Regions from separate parts of the Rhizobium sp. A22-96 genome, predicted to be linked through region 1. Evidence: riboswitches for the same ligand, from Rfam matches in the RefSeq annotation. Region 1 holds a riboswitch; the other holds the start of a gene.
The links. Region 1 has a riboswitch for cobalamin ahead of ACQZ6F_RS13105 (aromatic ring-hydroxylating oxygenase subunit alpha). Riboswitches for the same ligand answer to the same signal wherever they lie in the genome.
Positions count from the first base shown of each region.

Region 2: linked by a shared signal. The riboswitch ahead of ACQZ6F_RS06270 (ABC transporter substrate-binding protein) and the one ahead of ACQZ6F_RS13105 (aromatic ring-hydroxylating oxygenase subunit alpha) in region 1 are both predicted to bind cobalamin.

Region 1 covers NZ_JBNWDQ010000003.1:76,673-84,222, reverse strand. Annotated here, with positions in the region: gene ACQZ6F_RS13110 (FAD-binding oxidoreductase) at 1-962, opposite strand, end outside; gene ACQZ6F_RS13105 (aromatic ring-hydroxylating oxygenase subunit alpha) at 965-2,209, opposite strand; cobalamin riboswitch at 2,308-2,511, opposite strand; gene ACQZ6F_RS13100 (ACT domain-containing protein) at 2,729-3,142, opposite strand; gene ACQZ6F_RS13095 (DUF6656 family protein) at 3,244-3,861, shown strand; gene ACQZ6F_RS13090 (L-threonylcarbamoyladenylate synthase) at 3,920-4,894, shown strand; gene ACQZ6F_RS13085 (FAD-binding oxidoreductase) at 4,931-6,358, shown strand; gene phnF (phosphonate metabolism transcriptional regulator PhnF) at 6,374-7,108, opposite strand; gene ACQZ6F_RS13075 (MOSC domain-containing protein) at 7,181-7,550, shown strand, end outside.
Region 2 covers NZ_JBNWDQ010000001.1:1,395,126-1,402,675, forward strand. Annotated here, with positions in the region: gene ACQZ6F_RS06255 (phospholipase D-like domain-containing protein) at 1-1,539, shown strand, start outside; gene ACQZ6F_RS06260 (patatin-like phospholipase family protein) at 1,594-2,814, shown strand; gene ACQZ6F_RS06265 (GGDEF domain-containing protein) at 3,137-4,231, shown strand; cobalamin riboswitch at 4,339-4,597, shown strand; gene ACQZ6F_RS06270 (ABC transporter substrate-binding protein) at 4,762-5,778, shown strand; gene ACQZ6F_RS06275 (FecCD family ABC transporter permease) at 5,780-6,817, shown strand; gene ACQZ6F_RS06280 (ABC transporter ATP-binding protein) at 6,814-7,550, shown strand, end outside.

The sequences.
Region 1 (7,550 bases):
CGACAGGTGCCGCAGAGGCCCGATTCGCAGGCAGCGCCGATCCGCACGCCGGCGCCGCGCGCGGCCTGAAGCACGGTTTGCCCGGCCGCACAAACCACGTCCTTGCCGGCCATGGTGAAGCGGATCGTGGTCGCAGCGTCCGTCGAGGCATCGTCGGTAACTTCAGCAAGCGGCGTCGCCGCATTTGCCGGCTGGAAGCTTTCCTGATGGTAGCGCTTCATGTCGAAGCCGTGCGCTTCCAACATGGAACGGACGGCATCCATGAAGACTTCCGGGCCGCAGCAGAAGATCGTGCGATCCATGAAATCAGGCGCCAGCAGGCCGATCTTGGCCTTGTCGATGCGGCCCTTCAGCCCCGACCAGAGATCGGTGCGGCCACAGCCCTCGACGATCAGGCCGAGATTGAGGTTCGGCATGAAGCGGGCGAGATATTCCAGCTCCGAGCGGAAGATGATGTCGGTCGGGCTGCGCGAGCAATTGACGAAAGTGATGTCGGACAATGGCGCGGTGTCGGCCATGTAACGGGTCATGGCCATCATCGGCGTCACGCCGGAACCGGCGGAGACGAAGAGGTATTTATCGCCGGGATGGCGGACGTGCGTGAAATCGCCGAGAGGACCGAAAGCCTTGATGCGCATGCCCGGCTTGAGGTTCTCGAACATCCAGCGCGTGCCGATGCTGTCCTTCTGCGCCTTGACCGTCACCGCGACCGAGAAGGGCCGCGATGGCGTCGAGGACAGCGTATAGGTGCGCATGACCGGCTCCGGCGCCGTCGGCAGCTCCAGCGTCACGAACTGGCCCGGCAGATAGCGGAACCAGTTGTCCTTGTCGGACCGGAATGTGAAGGTCATCACATCGGGCGCTTCGGGCGTGACGGAGAGGCATTCGAGCAGATGCTGCCTGTCGCTCCAGGGCTGCATCTGATCGAGGTGTCGATGGCTAAGGGAGACGGTCATGTTCATACTCAGGCAACCGCCGACAGCTTGGCCTGATCGCCCTGCAGCCGGTTGATCATGAAATTCGAATACCATTCGACGAACTGCATGACGCCGCCCTCGTGGAGTTCCGAATAAGGACCGGGCTCATAGGCCGGCGAGTGAATGCCGAAAGCATTCTCCTCGACGATGCGGCGATCCTGGTCGTTGGTCTCGGTCCAGACGTGGGTCAGTTCCTCGAGATCGTAGTCGACGCCTTCGACGGCATCCTTGTGCACCAGCCATTTGGTGGTGACGGCGGTCTCCTCGGCATTGAGCGGAAGGACGCGGAAGGAAATCGCGTGGTCGCCAAGCAGGTGGTTCCATGTCGTCGGATAATGGAACAGCAGCATGGTGCCGATGCCGTTGATCGTCACATCGGGCGAGAGCGGCCGCTTGACGGCGTTCTGGCCGGACATGGTGTAGCTTTCGGCCCCTTCGATGAGCGGCATGCGGGCGGCGCGGAACTGGCCATCAGGCGAGATCTTGAATTCGCTCGGCAGGCCGGCGGCTTCGCAGCGCTCCCAATGAGCGGTGATCACCGGATCGCTCATCGCCCCCTGCACGCCGCTGACCGTCGGTGCTTCCGAAAACGTGCGGCAGAGTTCAGGATGGTTGGCGGCGCAGTGGTAGCACTCGCGATTGTTTTCCCAAACGAGCTTCCAGTTGCCCTTTTCGATAATGGTGCTCTGGAAGGCAACCTTGGCCTCACTCATGCGATGCGGCGCCATATAGGGCTCGATCGTGGCGCGGACGGGCGCGAAGTCCGGAGCGTTCTTTGCCAGACAGATGAAGATGTAGCCGCCGACGCTTTCGCAATGGACCGGCTTCAGCGAATACTGGGTCTTGTCGAAGTCCTCGGCCATCTGACGGGCGAACAGCAGCGAGCCGTCCAGCTCGTAGGTCCACTGGTGATAGGGGCAGACGAGCTTTGCCGACGAGCCGCGCTCTGTCGTGCAGACGCGTGAGCCGCGATGGCGACAGCTGTTGTGGAAGGCGCGGATGACCTGATCGCGACCACGGACGATGACGACAGGATAATCGCCGATCTGGACGGTGAAATAATTGCCCGCGCGCGGCACTTCGCAGTCATGGCCGATGAACAGCCAGTCGCGATAGTAGATCATTTCCATATCGAGCTTGAAGTAATCCTGATCGATATAGAAAGGCTGCTCGAGGCTGAAGCCCTCGCGGCGGTTCTTCAATTGCCGCAAAACATTGCTGCTGATATCCATTTGCCTATCCTTGCGCGTTACCGGGAAACGGACGAAGGACATGCAAGGCCGTTTGGGAGCGGCCTGAAGCAATGTCCCGACCGCCCGCCGCGGTCAGTAAACCGAATTTCCCCAAGGCTGGTTTCCGGGCTCTGGAGCGGCCCTGTTTCCAGAACCCCATGGCACCTTCCCAGGTCGGCCGACCCAGTGGCTTTATTCGCCATGCCTCACTCCACCACCGTTGCGGGGGCAGCGCCGGATTTTGACCGGCTTCCCAATTCTCCGTCTCCCTAGCAGACGGCACCTTGAGATTGATAACATCATAACTCTCGGCCCCGTCAGCCGCTGCGCTACAATGCGACATCGGCTTCGAAATTGGCGACAGATGAAACGGAACAGCAAGACGGTCGTAGGGATGGGCAATATAGGAAGGCAATTCAATCTCTTATCGATTATCGGCAGACATGGAGATCGTCGCTATTTTGCCTCCTCTTGATGACGCTTTATCCTGATTGCGACAATGCGGTTGATCTCCGATAATCAAGGGGTCGCTTGCGACGCCGAAAGTGCCTGCAGCGCCGCCATTGCACGGTCAGCATCAGCAGCCGGAACGAAGATATGATCGTGGTAATAGGCCGCGACGACATTGGCGCTGATGCCCGCATTTCCCAAGGCTGTAGCGAACGCCGCGGTGAGGCCGATAGCCTCCAGCGAGGAATGGACATCGAGCGTGATCATGCGCATTGCGGGCGCAATCGGAAACCCGGCCTGCCGCGCGGCCTCCAGCGGCAGGATCAGGGTCACGCCCTCCCCTTCCCGGAAAAAACCGATCGGCTCCAGATGAATATGATCGGCCAATGTCGACGATGGAACGGTGCAATAGACGAACTCGCCCTCGACGAGATTCGGTTTCATGCCGGAAAGCAGCAGCTTAAGATCGGTAATTCCGGGCATGTGTTTTGGCCTCCCTGGGGATTTGCAACCGGCGTCGTTAAGCCCGGCTCAAGCAAGACTAGTTATCATGCAGTCTCCAGACCTCTATAGCGAGACCCGGCATGGCCAAACTCAGATATTTCGACGCTGGGAAGCCCGCCGACCCCGAACCGATACCGGCGGTATCGACAACGGGGCATAGCGAATTCCTGCGCACCGGTCGTATCAACCGCGACAGGCCGCATTGGCTTGCCGAAGAGCGGCGATACATGACCCACCAGGAAGTCGCCGAGCAGACCGCGCAGAAGCTGCGGAATGCCGGGGAAATGACCCATGACCGGCTCAACGGCTTTCATAAGTCGATTCGTTTTCCGAAGCTCATCTTTCATCACACGCTGAAGGACACGCCGCATCTCGGCTATTGCCACGTAACAGCGGCGCGCACGCAATTCGCTCGATATGAAGAGGTGAACTGGGCCTTCTACATCGCGAACTTCTTTGCCCGCATCGGCCAGGAAGAGAATTTCTTCGAGGATATCAGCCTGAAATATTCGCGGATGTATTTCGCCGTCGCCATCCATCCGGGCAAGGAGGCGGAAGACAAGAAGCTGACGATCAATCGCGACATTCGCGGCAACGGCGTGCTGTTCCACACGCACGATCCGCAGATCGCCGTCCGTAACGTCCTCTTGCTCGGCGCCCGCAACGAACAGCTTCGCGACATCATTCGCCAGCTTTGATCATTGATCCGAAAACTCGAAAAGCATAAGAACGGCCTGAACTGCAAACGGGCAGGCCATGGCACGACACATAGACATTCTCGAACACCCGCAAACGGCGATAGATGTCGCCTCGGCAACGCTTGCCGAGGGTCTGCCGATCGGGTTGCCAACGGAGACGGTCTACGGCCTTGCAGCCGATGCCACCAACCCGGCTGCCATCACCCGGATCTACGAAACCAAGGGACGGCCGCGCTTCAACCCGCTCATTTGCCATATGAGCGATCTCGCCATGGCCGAACGCTATGCGATCTTCGATCCCATCTCCCGCAAGTTGGCGGAAGCATTCTGGCCAGGCCCGCTGACGCTGGTGCTACCGCTCAGGCCCGGCAGCGGCATCCATCCGCTGGCGACCGCCGGTCTCGATACCGTCGGCATCCGCGTGCCGCAGGGCTTTGCCGGCGAGCTGATCCGTGCCTTCGGGCGCCCTCTTGCCGCGCCGAGCGCCAATACGTCGGGCAAGATCAGCGCCACCAGCGCCGACCATGTCGATGACGATCTCGGCGAGCGGATCACGCTGATCCTCGACGCCGGCGCCTCCGTCGTCGGTGTCGAGTCGACCATCGTCAAGGTCGAAGACGGCGAATTGCGGCTGTTGCGGCCGGGCGGATTGGCCGCCCGTGAGATCGAGCGGGTCGCGGGCAAGGCGCTGAAGCGCAAGAAGAAGGCATCGGCCGCCATCGAAGCCCCCGGCATGCTGGCGTCGCATTATGCCCCCGGCGCGGCCGTGCGGCTCGACGCGACGGAGGTTGCGGCCGGTGAAACACTGATCCGCTTCGGGACGCCTGACATTGCCGGGATCGAAAGCGCCATTGCCGTGCTCGACCTGAGCGCCACGGGCGATCTTTCGGAGGCCGCAGCAAACCTCTTCGACTTCATGAAGCGCGCCGACGCCACAGGCGCCGCGACGATCGCCTTTTCGCATATTCCCGACGAGGGCCTCGGCGAGGCCATCAACGACCGGCTGCGCCGTGCGGCAGCACCCAGAGATTAAAAATCGGCCCGACACTCTATCGGCAAAGGATACGCCATGAGCTCTGCCCCCTCTTCAGCCCTTCTCGACCGCTTCGCTGCGATCGTTGGCGAGAAACATGCCGTGCGAGATGCGGCGGAGATTGCGCCGCATCTGGTCGAGAACCGTGGGCTCTACCATGGTGCTTCGCCGATGCTGCTGAAGCCCAGCTCGGTGGAGGAGGTCTCAGCGATCCTCAAGCTTGCCAGCGAGACAGGCACGGCCATCGTGCCGCAGACCGGCAATACCGGCCTTGTCGGCGGTCAGACACCGCGCGAAGGCGGCTCCGACATCATCCTGTCGCTAGAGCGCATGAACCGGGTCCGCGATATCGATCCGGTCGGCAATACCATGATCGTCGATGGCGGCTGCATTCTGGCGGATGTGCACAAGGCTGCGGCTGAGCATGGCCGCATGTTCCCTCTGTCTCTCGGCTCGGAAGGCTCGTGCCGCATCGCCGGCAATCTCTCCACCAATGCCGGCGGCACGGCGGTTCTCGCCTATGGTAATATGCGCCAGCTCTGCCTCGGCCTCGAAGTGGTGCTGCCCACAGGCGAGATCTGGAACGGATTGCGCCGCCTGAAGAAGGACAATACCGGCTACGATCTGCGCGATCTCTTCATCGGCGCCGAAGGCACGCTTGGCATCATCACCGGGGCAGTGCTGAAGCTCTTCCCGCAGCCGCTCGGCCATCAGGTCGCCTTTGCCGGGCTGCAGTCGGTCGATGATGCGCTGATCCTGTTCAAGAACGCCTCCGGCCTCTGCGGCACGGCGCTGACCGGCTTCGAGCTGATGCCGCGCCTTGGCGTCGAATTCACCGAGCGCCATATCCCCGGTGTGCGCGATCCGCTGGAAACGGTGCATCCCTGGTATGTGCTGATCGATATCTCGACCTCGGATTCGGCCGAAACCGCCGAGCGGATGATGATGACGCTGCTGGAACAGGGCTACGAGGCCGGCCTGATCCAGGATGCGACGATTGCCAGCTCTGAAGCGCAGCAGAAGGCGATCTGGCACATGCGCGAGAGCATGTCGGACGCGCAGAAGCCGGAAGGCGGCTCGATCAAGCACGATGTTTCCGTTCCTGTCGCGCAGGTGCCGCAATTCATGGCCGAGGCCGAGACGGCTGTTATGGCCGCCCTGCCCGGCGCGCGCATCTGCGCCTTCGGCCATATGGGCGACGGCAATATCCACTACAACATCTCGCAGCCGGTCGGCGCCGACAAGGACGAGTTCATCGGCCGTTGGCATGAGATGAACAAGATCGTGCATGGACTGGTGTTGCAGCACGGCGGCTCGATCTCCGCCGAGCACGGCATCGGTCAGCTGAAGCGCGACGAACTGGCTTCCATCCGCCCGGATATCGAGATGGACCTGATGCGCCGGATCAAGACGGCGTTTGACCCGGCGGGGATCATGAACCCGGGGAAGGTTCTCAAGGCCTGAGTTCAATCGACGGCCTTAAACGGTCACTACGACCCGCTCCGAGGCGAAGCAGCCGATCTGGCACGAAATGATCGTGCCATCGGCATCAATATCTTCGCCGGCATAGGCGAGAACCGGCGTCAGGCGCGATTGCTGCAGGAGGCGTGCCTCGACCTCCGTCGGCATCCGCGCCGTGATGTCGGTGGAGCGGCGCCAATAGTCCGTCACACCGTAATCCTTCAGCGCCGCCGTGAACGAGCCGAATGCAGCGAACTTCTCCGCCAACCCGGGAAAACGCGCAGCCGAACAAATGCGCAGGACCACGGAGACGGGAAGTTCGTCGGCATAGGCAACCACACACATTTCCAGCACCATTTCGCCCGGCTGCAGATCGAGCCTCGCCTCGATATCGGCACTGGCTGGAATTTCCCTGGTCGAGAAAACCTTGCGGGTGAGATTTGCGTCCCTCGCGGTCAGGTCCTTGCCGAACCGCACCTTGTCGCCCAGCTGGAAGCGAACGGGCATGTCGGCGCGCACATAGGCGCCGCTACCACGCGCGACGCGCAGGAGCCCCTCACCCTCCAGCTCGGCAATTGCGCGCCGCATCGTCACCCGTGAGACACCAAACTGTTCCGACAGGGCACGCTCGCTCGGCAGCCGGGTGCCCGGCGCATGCTTGCCCTTGTCGATGGCGCTCCGCAATTCATCAGCTACGGTCGCCCAGCCAGTCCCTGCTTTTACGCCTTTGCCCTGTCGATTTTTCTCGTCCATCACAATACTGTCGCCTTGAAATTGGTATATACCAATTTATAAAGATCTGGATTGTTTATGGAAGGGTTCGGCATGGGCGACAAGCGCATATATGTGACATCGGTCAGCAGCAGCGGCGTGCACGGGTTCAGCAAGCAGACGAAGGATCACATTCGACTGCTGACGGGGCTCGGTGTCGAAGGTGACGCGCATATGGGGGTCACGGTAAAGCACCGTTCTCGCGTCGCGGTCGATCCGACGCAACCCAATCTGCGCCAGGTGCACATCATCCACGAAGAGCTGTTCGCCGAACTCACCGAAAAAGGCTTTTCCGTCGCTCCGGGCGACATGGGCGAGAATATCGTGACCAGAGGGCTCGATCTGCTTTCCCTGCCCCAAGGCACACGCCTGCATATCGGCGACGACGCGATCGTCGAGGTAACCGGCCTGCGCAACCCCTGCA
Region 2 (7,550 bases), on a different contig from region 1:
TATGTGCCTTTGAGAAACCGGCTGAATTTCGACTATACCAGTGCCGGCGGAAAGGGCGTGGACGGCTTCCGGAATTTTCTGTCGACTGCCGCACCATTCCAGAAATTTCGCTGGCTGCATTTCCCCTATGACCCGACGGACGGCGACTATCTTTACCGGGTCACCAAGATACATATGAATGCAGCGGGCGCTTTGCGCAGCGGCGATCAGGTTGCCGATCTTCCGATCTCGCTCGATCGCATGACCTATAGCGATTATCTCGATATCGGCTTCACCCGCAATTTTGCGTCGTCGCAGGCCTATGCCGACAAGTTCGGTAACAACCCGAACGTCATTCCAAGCGATCCAGATCAGGGGCTGACATTTACCAAGCTGCAGGGCGATGTCTATCAGTGGCTCGGCTTCGGAGCCTATGACCTGATATTCGGGCTGCTGGACGAGGTGGTGAATGACCCCGGCCTCAGCATCGACGTCTTTGCCTATGACTTCAACGAGCGAGATATCGTTGCCAAGTTGGAAAGCTGCGGCAAGCGTGTTCGCGCCATCATCGACAATTCGGGATCGCACAAGCCGGCCGGCAGCGCGGAATCTCAGGCGGCAGCGCGCCTTGCCGTCTCGGCCGGGTCCGATGCCGTAAAGCGGATGCATTTCAAGACCCTGCAGCACAACAAGGTCTTCATCGTCAAGCGCGGCGACCAGCCGATCAAGGTGCTGTTCGGTTCCACCAATTTCAGTTATCGCGGCCTCTACATTCAGGCAAACAATGCGCTGGTGTTTCACTCCAGCGATGCGGCCGGATTGTTCGGCCGTGCTTTCGAACTGGCCTTTCAGGGGCTGGATGCGTTCCAGCAGGATAGTCTCAGCAGCAAGTGGAACCTGGTTCAGGCAGCCGGCATGCCGGCCGCGCATTTCTGCTTCTCGCCGCACAAATCAAGCGATCTGTCGCTCAGTCCCGTCGGGGCAGCCATCGATCAGGCTTCCTCCTCGGTCTTCTATGCCATCGCCTTCCTCAATCAGATTCGCTCAGGCCCGGTGCGTCAGGCGGTTGATCGGCTGATGGGCAAGGATGTGTTCAGCTACGGCATTTCCGACAAGGAGGGTGGGCTTGAAATCCGCAAGCCCGACGGCTCCGTCGGCCTGGTGGATTTCAACTATCTGGCAAGCCATGCGCCGGAACCCTTCAAGACTGAATGGAGCGGCGGCAGCGGCATCCATCAGCACGACAAGTTCGTCGTCACTGACTTCAACCTGCCAACGGCCAAGGTCTTTACAGGATCGTCCAACCTGTCCCCCAGTGGCGAAACAAATAATGGCGACAATCTCGTGATGATCGAGGACCAGCGGGTAGCGACATCCTATGCCATCGAAGCACTGCGAATCTTTGATCACCTTCATTTCCGCGCGGCGATGCAGAGTGCTGGTGCGCCCAACAGTTTGACGTTGGCACGGCCGCCGGCCGCCGGGCAGGATGCCTGGTTTCGGCGTTTTTATGCAGCTGGCTCCCAGGATGCGAAGGATCGTCTCCTCTTCTCGCATTGAAGGCGAAGCGATGCCATCAACAACGATCGCCGGTGCCGACTAAGGGTGTGATCCATGAACGATATCGATGCGATACCCCTTTCCACTGAGGGGGAAGCTGTTGACGCAGCCGATTTCCGGTGGGACGGCAACAGCTTCGAGGCTGGGATCGGCATTGCGGCTTCGGGCGGCGGCTTTCGCGCGATGCTGTTTCACGTCGGCGCCTTCATTCGGCTGGCAGAGCTTGGGCTGTTGCAACAGGCAAAACGCATCTCCAGCGTTTCGGGCGGCTCTATCGCCACAGGCTGGCTTGCCTGCGTGTGGCCGGACTTGGTGAAGGCCGATTTTGGCAATTTGAATGATGTCTTTGTCGGTCCCATGCTGGATTTTGCCCGCTCGCGGATCGATGTCATCGATGCGATTATCGGGCTTTTGCCTGGCACGTCCGCGGCAAAACAGGTCGAGAAATCCTACGACAAGCACCTGTTTCGCGGTCGCAGCCTTCAGGATCTCCCCGATCAGCCGCAATTCGTATTCTGCGCGACGAACCTGCAGACCGGGGTGCTTTGGCGTTTCTGCAAGGCCTATGCCGGCGACTATATTGTCGGACGGCTCGACCAGCCGGATTTTCCGCTGGCCAGAGCGGTCGCCTCCTCTTCGGCGTTTCCACCCTTTCTGTCGCCCATGGTTTTCAACTTCGCGGATGGCAGTTTCCAGGATTGGCCGACTGCGCCGCGCCGACCGGTGCCGTCGATCGGGGATTTTCGCAGGACCGTCATGTTGACGGACGGCGGCGTCTACGACAATCACGGCGTTGAGCCGCTGGTGAAGCGCTTCGCCACCCTCTTCGTCAGCGATGGTGGCGCGCCCTTCAGCCGAAATCCCAGGCTTTGCCGCAACTGGGTCAGTCAGCTTCGCCGGATTCTGGATGTAACCGACAACCAGGTAAGGGCGCTTCGCCGACGCGATCTGATCGGCCGTTTCAAGGCCAGTGATGCGTTTGCCGATGAGACGGCCTTGGTGACGGCGCAAGCCTATGCCCGCTTCGGTGCCTATTGGGGTATCGATACTGATCCCGCGAAACTTGTGCCTGAAGGGGCGTTGCCTTGTTCATCGGCCGCCGCGTCTTCCCTTGCCGCCACGCCCACCCGGCTCAGCAATCTTGGTGACGAGATTTCCGAGAGGCTGGTCAACTGGGGATATGCAATCTGCGATCGCAGTGTGCGCGCAAACTATGCTGGACCGACGCGGCCGGTCGCCGCGGTCTGGCCTTTTCCTAAAAGAGCGCTGGGATAGCCATGCTTGACCATTCAGCGGGAAGCTCCAGATAAGTTCTCACTGAAGCTATCCGTTCAACTTCGTCTTCCGCACAATTTGTGACCTCGAGCGCTGCAGATCGCAAGCCCGACTGTCGCAATGCGGACACGTATCACGTCAAAAGATCGGCTATCGCGATGCTAGTTATCTCCGGCTCACATTCGAACGATAGAGCGGCTTCTTCGAAGGATATGAGATTTCATAAACCATCTCGAAGCGATTGCGTGATATTCCGGTCTGACTTCGACTATGACCAGTGCGTGCCATTCGCTGCGGCTCCGCGCGAGGATTTGGGATGGTGATGGAAATTCAAACGCATTTGCCTTCCCTGGTACGCGTCCTGGGTCAGGTGGCCATTATTGTCTACGCCTATTCTTGGGTCATCCGGACGATCGAGCGCGGCGTTTTGAAATCCGTTGCCGTCGGCTTGCTCTTTGGCCTGGGTGGTATCCTGTCGATGAGCGACCCAATCCAATGGATGCCCGGCATCTTCCAGGATGGCCGTTCGATCCTGCTCGTTCTGACGCCGATCTATGGTGGTGTGGTTGGGACGGTGGTTGCGGCTGTCATGATGGGTGTGTTTCGCTTCCTGGTCGGCGGCATGGGAGCCGCTGGCGGTGTCGCGGGCATTCTGATCGTTGCGATCGTCGGGTATCTTCTAACGCTCGTGCCGCGGCAGTGGATCGGCACTGGGTGGAAGCGCTCAGCCCTGTTCGGCCTGGCGACGATGACTTCGCTTGTCGTTCTCGTCTTGCTGCCATGGCCGGTCGCGCGTGAGCTTCTCCTTTCGGCGACACTTCCGGTCACGATCGTCAATATCCTCGGCGTCGTGCTGCTGTCGGATTTACTCGAGCGCGAACGCTACCGCATTGGCATCCAGCGCGCGCTTGAGAACGAGGCCAGCCTCGATCCACTGACCAAGCTGCCAAATCGCCGCGTTTTGCAGCGGGAAGGCGATCGTTGCAGCAAGGAAGCCGGAACGAGGCGGATTCCCTTTTCGATCATCATGCTCGATATCGATCACTTCAAGAAGATCAACGACAACTGGGGTCATTCCTTCGGCGATACGGTCCTTGCACGGCTGGCGGATGTGATCCGGCAGACTGTACGCAAGACCGACATCGCCGCCCGCTACGGCGGCGAGGAGATCGTCGTGCTGTTGCCGAACACCGACATGAGGGCGGCCGGAAACCTTGCCGAGAAAATCCGCAACGACATCGAGACGACGGTCCTGATGTTCGAGCAGGAGACGATCCACGTCACTGTCAGCATCGGCATTGCCTGTTCTCATGAACCATCGGCCGACTTCAAGCATGTGCTCGAAGCAGCCGACAAGGCGCTCTATCGCGCAAAGGCAAGCGGGCGAAATCGCGTCGAGCTGGCTGAAACGGCGTAGAGCTGCCTTTGATAGCTCGCCGGTTTAGGCAATCGTCGGGCTGCTTTTGCGATTTTTCTAACATCCATTGGTTCTCGAGTGTCCTGCTTGACGGCGGACGGCAGTCCGGCGTAACTGGATGCGACGGTTCCCCGAGGAAGGCTTCGAGGGGATTAATAGGGAACACGGTGAGGACGACCCAAAAGGGACCTAGACCGTGGCTGCCCCCGCAACTGTAAGCGGATTGCCGATCATCCCGGGTGCGACCAGCCTGCTGGCCACCTCAGGTGGCTTCAGGGCCATGCCACTGCGAACACAAATCGCGGGAAGGCAGATGATCGTCAGACATTCGCGAGCCAGGAGACCTGCCGTCGATCACGATCCAATCAACCGGGCGGGGATGCCTGGAAAGGACAGAGAATGATTGACCTGAGCCTTCGATACTACCAGGCGTTTTTCGGCCTTGATTGCGGTCTTTGCAACCGGCGGCGGTCTGTCTGAGCGCTATTGCGCCGAGGCTGCCAGATTTTCCATTCTCATCGAGACCTTTCATGCGCCAATTTTTGACGACCATTACATTTGCACTTGGGCTTAGCGGGTTTGCTGCGTCCGCCTTCGCGTCGACGCAATATCCGCTGACCATCAACAATTGCGGCCAACAGGTCACCTTTCAGAAGGCTCCGACCAAGATCGTCTCCATCGGCCAGGGCATGACCGAGATCCTGCTGTCACTCGGCCTTGCCGACAAGATTGCGGGAACGGCCGTATGGGTCGGCCCGGTCTTGCCGCAATATGCCGAAGCCAATGCCAAGATCCCGCGTCTGGCCGACAATGATCCGAGCTTTGAGTCCGTGGTCGGCAAGGAACCGGATTTTGTCGGCGCTGAATTCGAGTGGCATATCGGCGCGCAAGGCGCGGTCGGCAAGCGCGAGCAGTTTTCCGAACTCGGCATCAACACCTATATCGCGCCGACCGACTGCGTCGCCAAGATCAATGCCGAAGGCGGTGACGGCGTGCGCAAGGAGCTGTTCACGATGGGCCTGATCTATCAGGAGATCGATGAACTCGCTGAGATCTTCGACGTTAAAGATCGCGGCGATGCGCTGGTCGCGCAGCTGAAGAAGCGCGAGGCCGATGCCGTCGCTTCGATCTCCGCTGCGCAGGCGAAGAACCTGCCGATCGTGTTCTGGTTTTCCAGCAAGGAAGTGAACGGTGACGCCTATATCGCCGGCAAGAATAGCGCGCCGGCCTATATTCTGAAGACGATCGGCGCGAAGAATGTCGTGACGACCGAGGAGGAATGGCCGCTTGTGGGATGGGAAACGATCGCGCAGGCAAATCCCGCCGTCATCGTCATCGCGACGATGGATCGCCGCCGCTACGCCGCCGATGACCCGAAGGTCAAGCTTGACTTCCTGCAGAAGGATCCGGTCACCAGCCAGCTCGATGCGGTCAAGAACAAGCATTTCGTCATGATGGATGCGCAGTCGATGAACCCGACCATCCGCACCATCGATGGCATCGAGACGCTGGCCAAGGGCATCAAGTCCTTCGGCCTGGCAGAGTAGAATGCGCCTGATTGCAGAACGGCGAGAAAGGTGGGCGCTCTTGGCGCTCACCGTGGCTGCGCTGGTGTTTCTGGCATTCATGATCAGCCTTGCGGTCTCGATCGGCGAGATTTCGATCCCGTTGTCGACGACCGCCAAGGCAGTTGCGAACCGGCTGCTCGGAACGGATTTCGAGCTTAGCCGGATTCATCAGGGCATCGTCTGGGACTATCGCCTGAGCCGGGCGCTCGTTGCCGCAAGCACCGGTGCATCGCTGGCCTTAAGTGGCGTGATCCTGCAGGCGTTGTTGCGCAATCCGCTTGCAGAACCCTATGTGCTCGGCATTTCGGCGGGTGCCTCCACGGGTGCCGTCTGCATCATGATCCTCGGGCTCGGCTACGGAATCCTCACTCTTTCCAGCGGCGCCTTCATTGGTGCGGTTGTGGCATTTCTGTTTGTCGGCCTGCTGGCAGCCGGTGTCGGCGGCACCAGCGAGCGCATCATTCTCTGTGGCGTCGCCGGCTCGCAGCTCTTCAATGCACTGACCTCCTATATCGTCACCACATCGGCCAATGCCGAGCAGGCGAGGGGCGTCATGTTCTGGCTGCTCGGCTCCATGAGCGGTGTGCGTTGGCCGGATGTCTATTTGTCCGGACCGATCGCCATTATCGGCTTTATCATCTGCATGGCGCATGTCCGCGTGCTCGACGCATTCGTCTTTGGAACCGATGCCGCGGCCTCGCTCGGCATAGCGGTGCGCCGCGCGCAGATCGTGCTGCTCGGAACGACGGCATTCATGACGGCGGCGGTGGTCAGCATTGTCGGTTCGATCGGCTTCGTCGGGCTCGTCATTCCGCATGCGGCCCGTTTCATGGTCGGCCCCAATCACGATCGCTTATTGCCGGCGTCGGCACTCGGCGGAGCGATCTTCATGGTCGGCGCCGATATCGTCTCGAGGATCATCATTCCCCAGCAGATCCTGCCGATCGGGGTGGTGACCGCGTTGTTCGGCGCTCCGGCCTTCGCCATCATTCTCTATCGCGCCCGGAGGACGGCATGAGCATCGCGGTCGATAAGGTGACTTTTGCCGCCGGCAACACGCTGATCGTCAACGGCATCAGCCTGACAGTGGAAAAGGGAAAGGTGCTCGGCCTCCTCGGGCCGAACGGTTCCGGCAAGTCCAGCCTTCTGCGGCTGATCTGCCGGCTCCGGAAGGTGAAGAGCGGCGTCATCCGCCTCGGTGGCGATGATATTGCCTCCATTTCTCGTGGCGATATCGCCCGCCGTGTCGCGCTGGTGGAGCAGCAGGCGACCACGGACATGCAGGTGACCGTCATCGATGTCGTTCGTCTTGGGCGTACACCGCATCGCGGCCCGCTTTCCTCCTGGAGCGCCGGCGACGATATTGCGGTCTTCGATGCGCTTGCCCGCGTCGGCATGAGGGATCGAGCCGGGCAGTTGTGGCAGACCCTGTCCGGCGGCGAGCGGCAGCGTGTTCATATTGCCAGGGCGCTGGCACAGACCCCGAGCGAATTGCTGCTCGATGAGCCGACGAACCATCTCGATATCCAGCATCAGCTCGACATTCTGGGCCTGGTTTCCAAGCTCGACGTGACCTCCATCGTCGCGTTGCACGATCTCAATCTGGCGGCGATGTTCTGCGACAGTCTCGCCGTGCTGCAGAAGGGTGAGGTGGTGGCTGCCGGACCGCCGGAGGAAGTCTTGACGCAGGAGCTGATCGAGCGGGTCTTCGGCGTACGCGCCCATGTCCAGAAGTCCGCCGTCCACGGCCG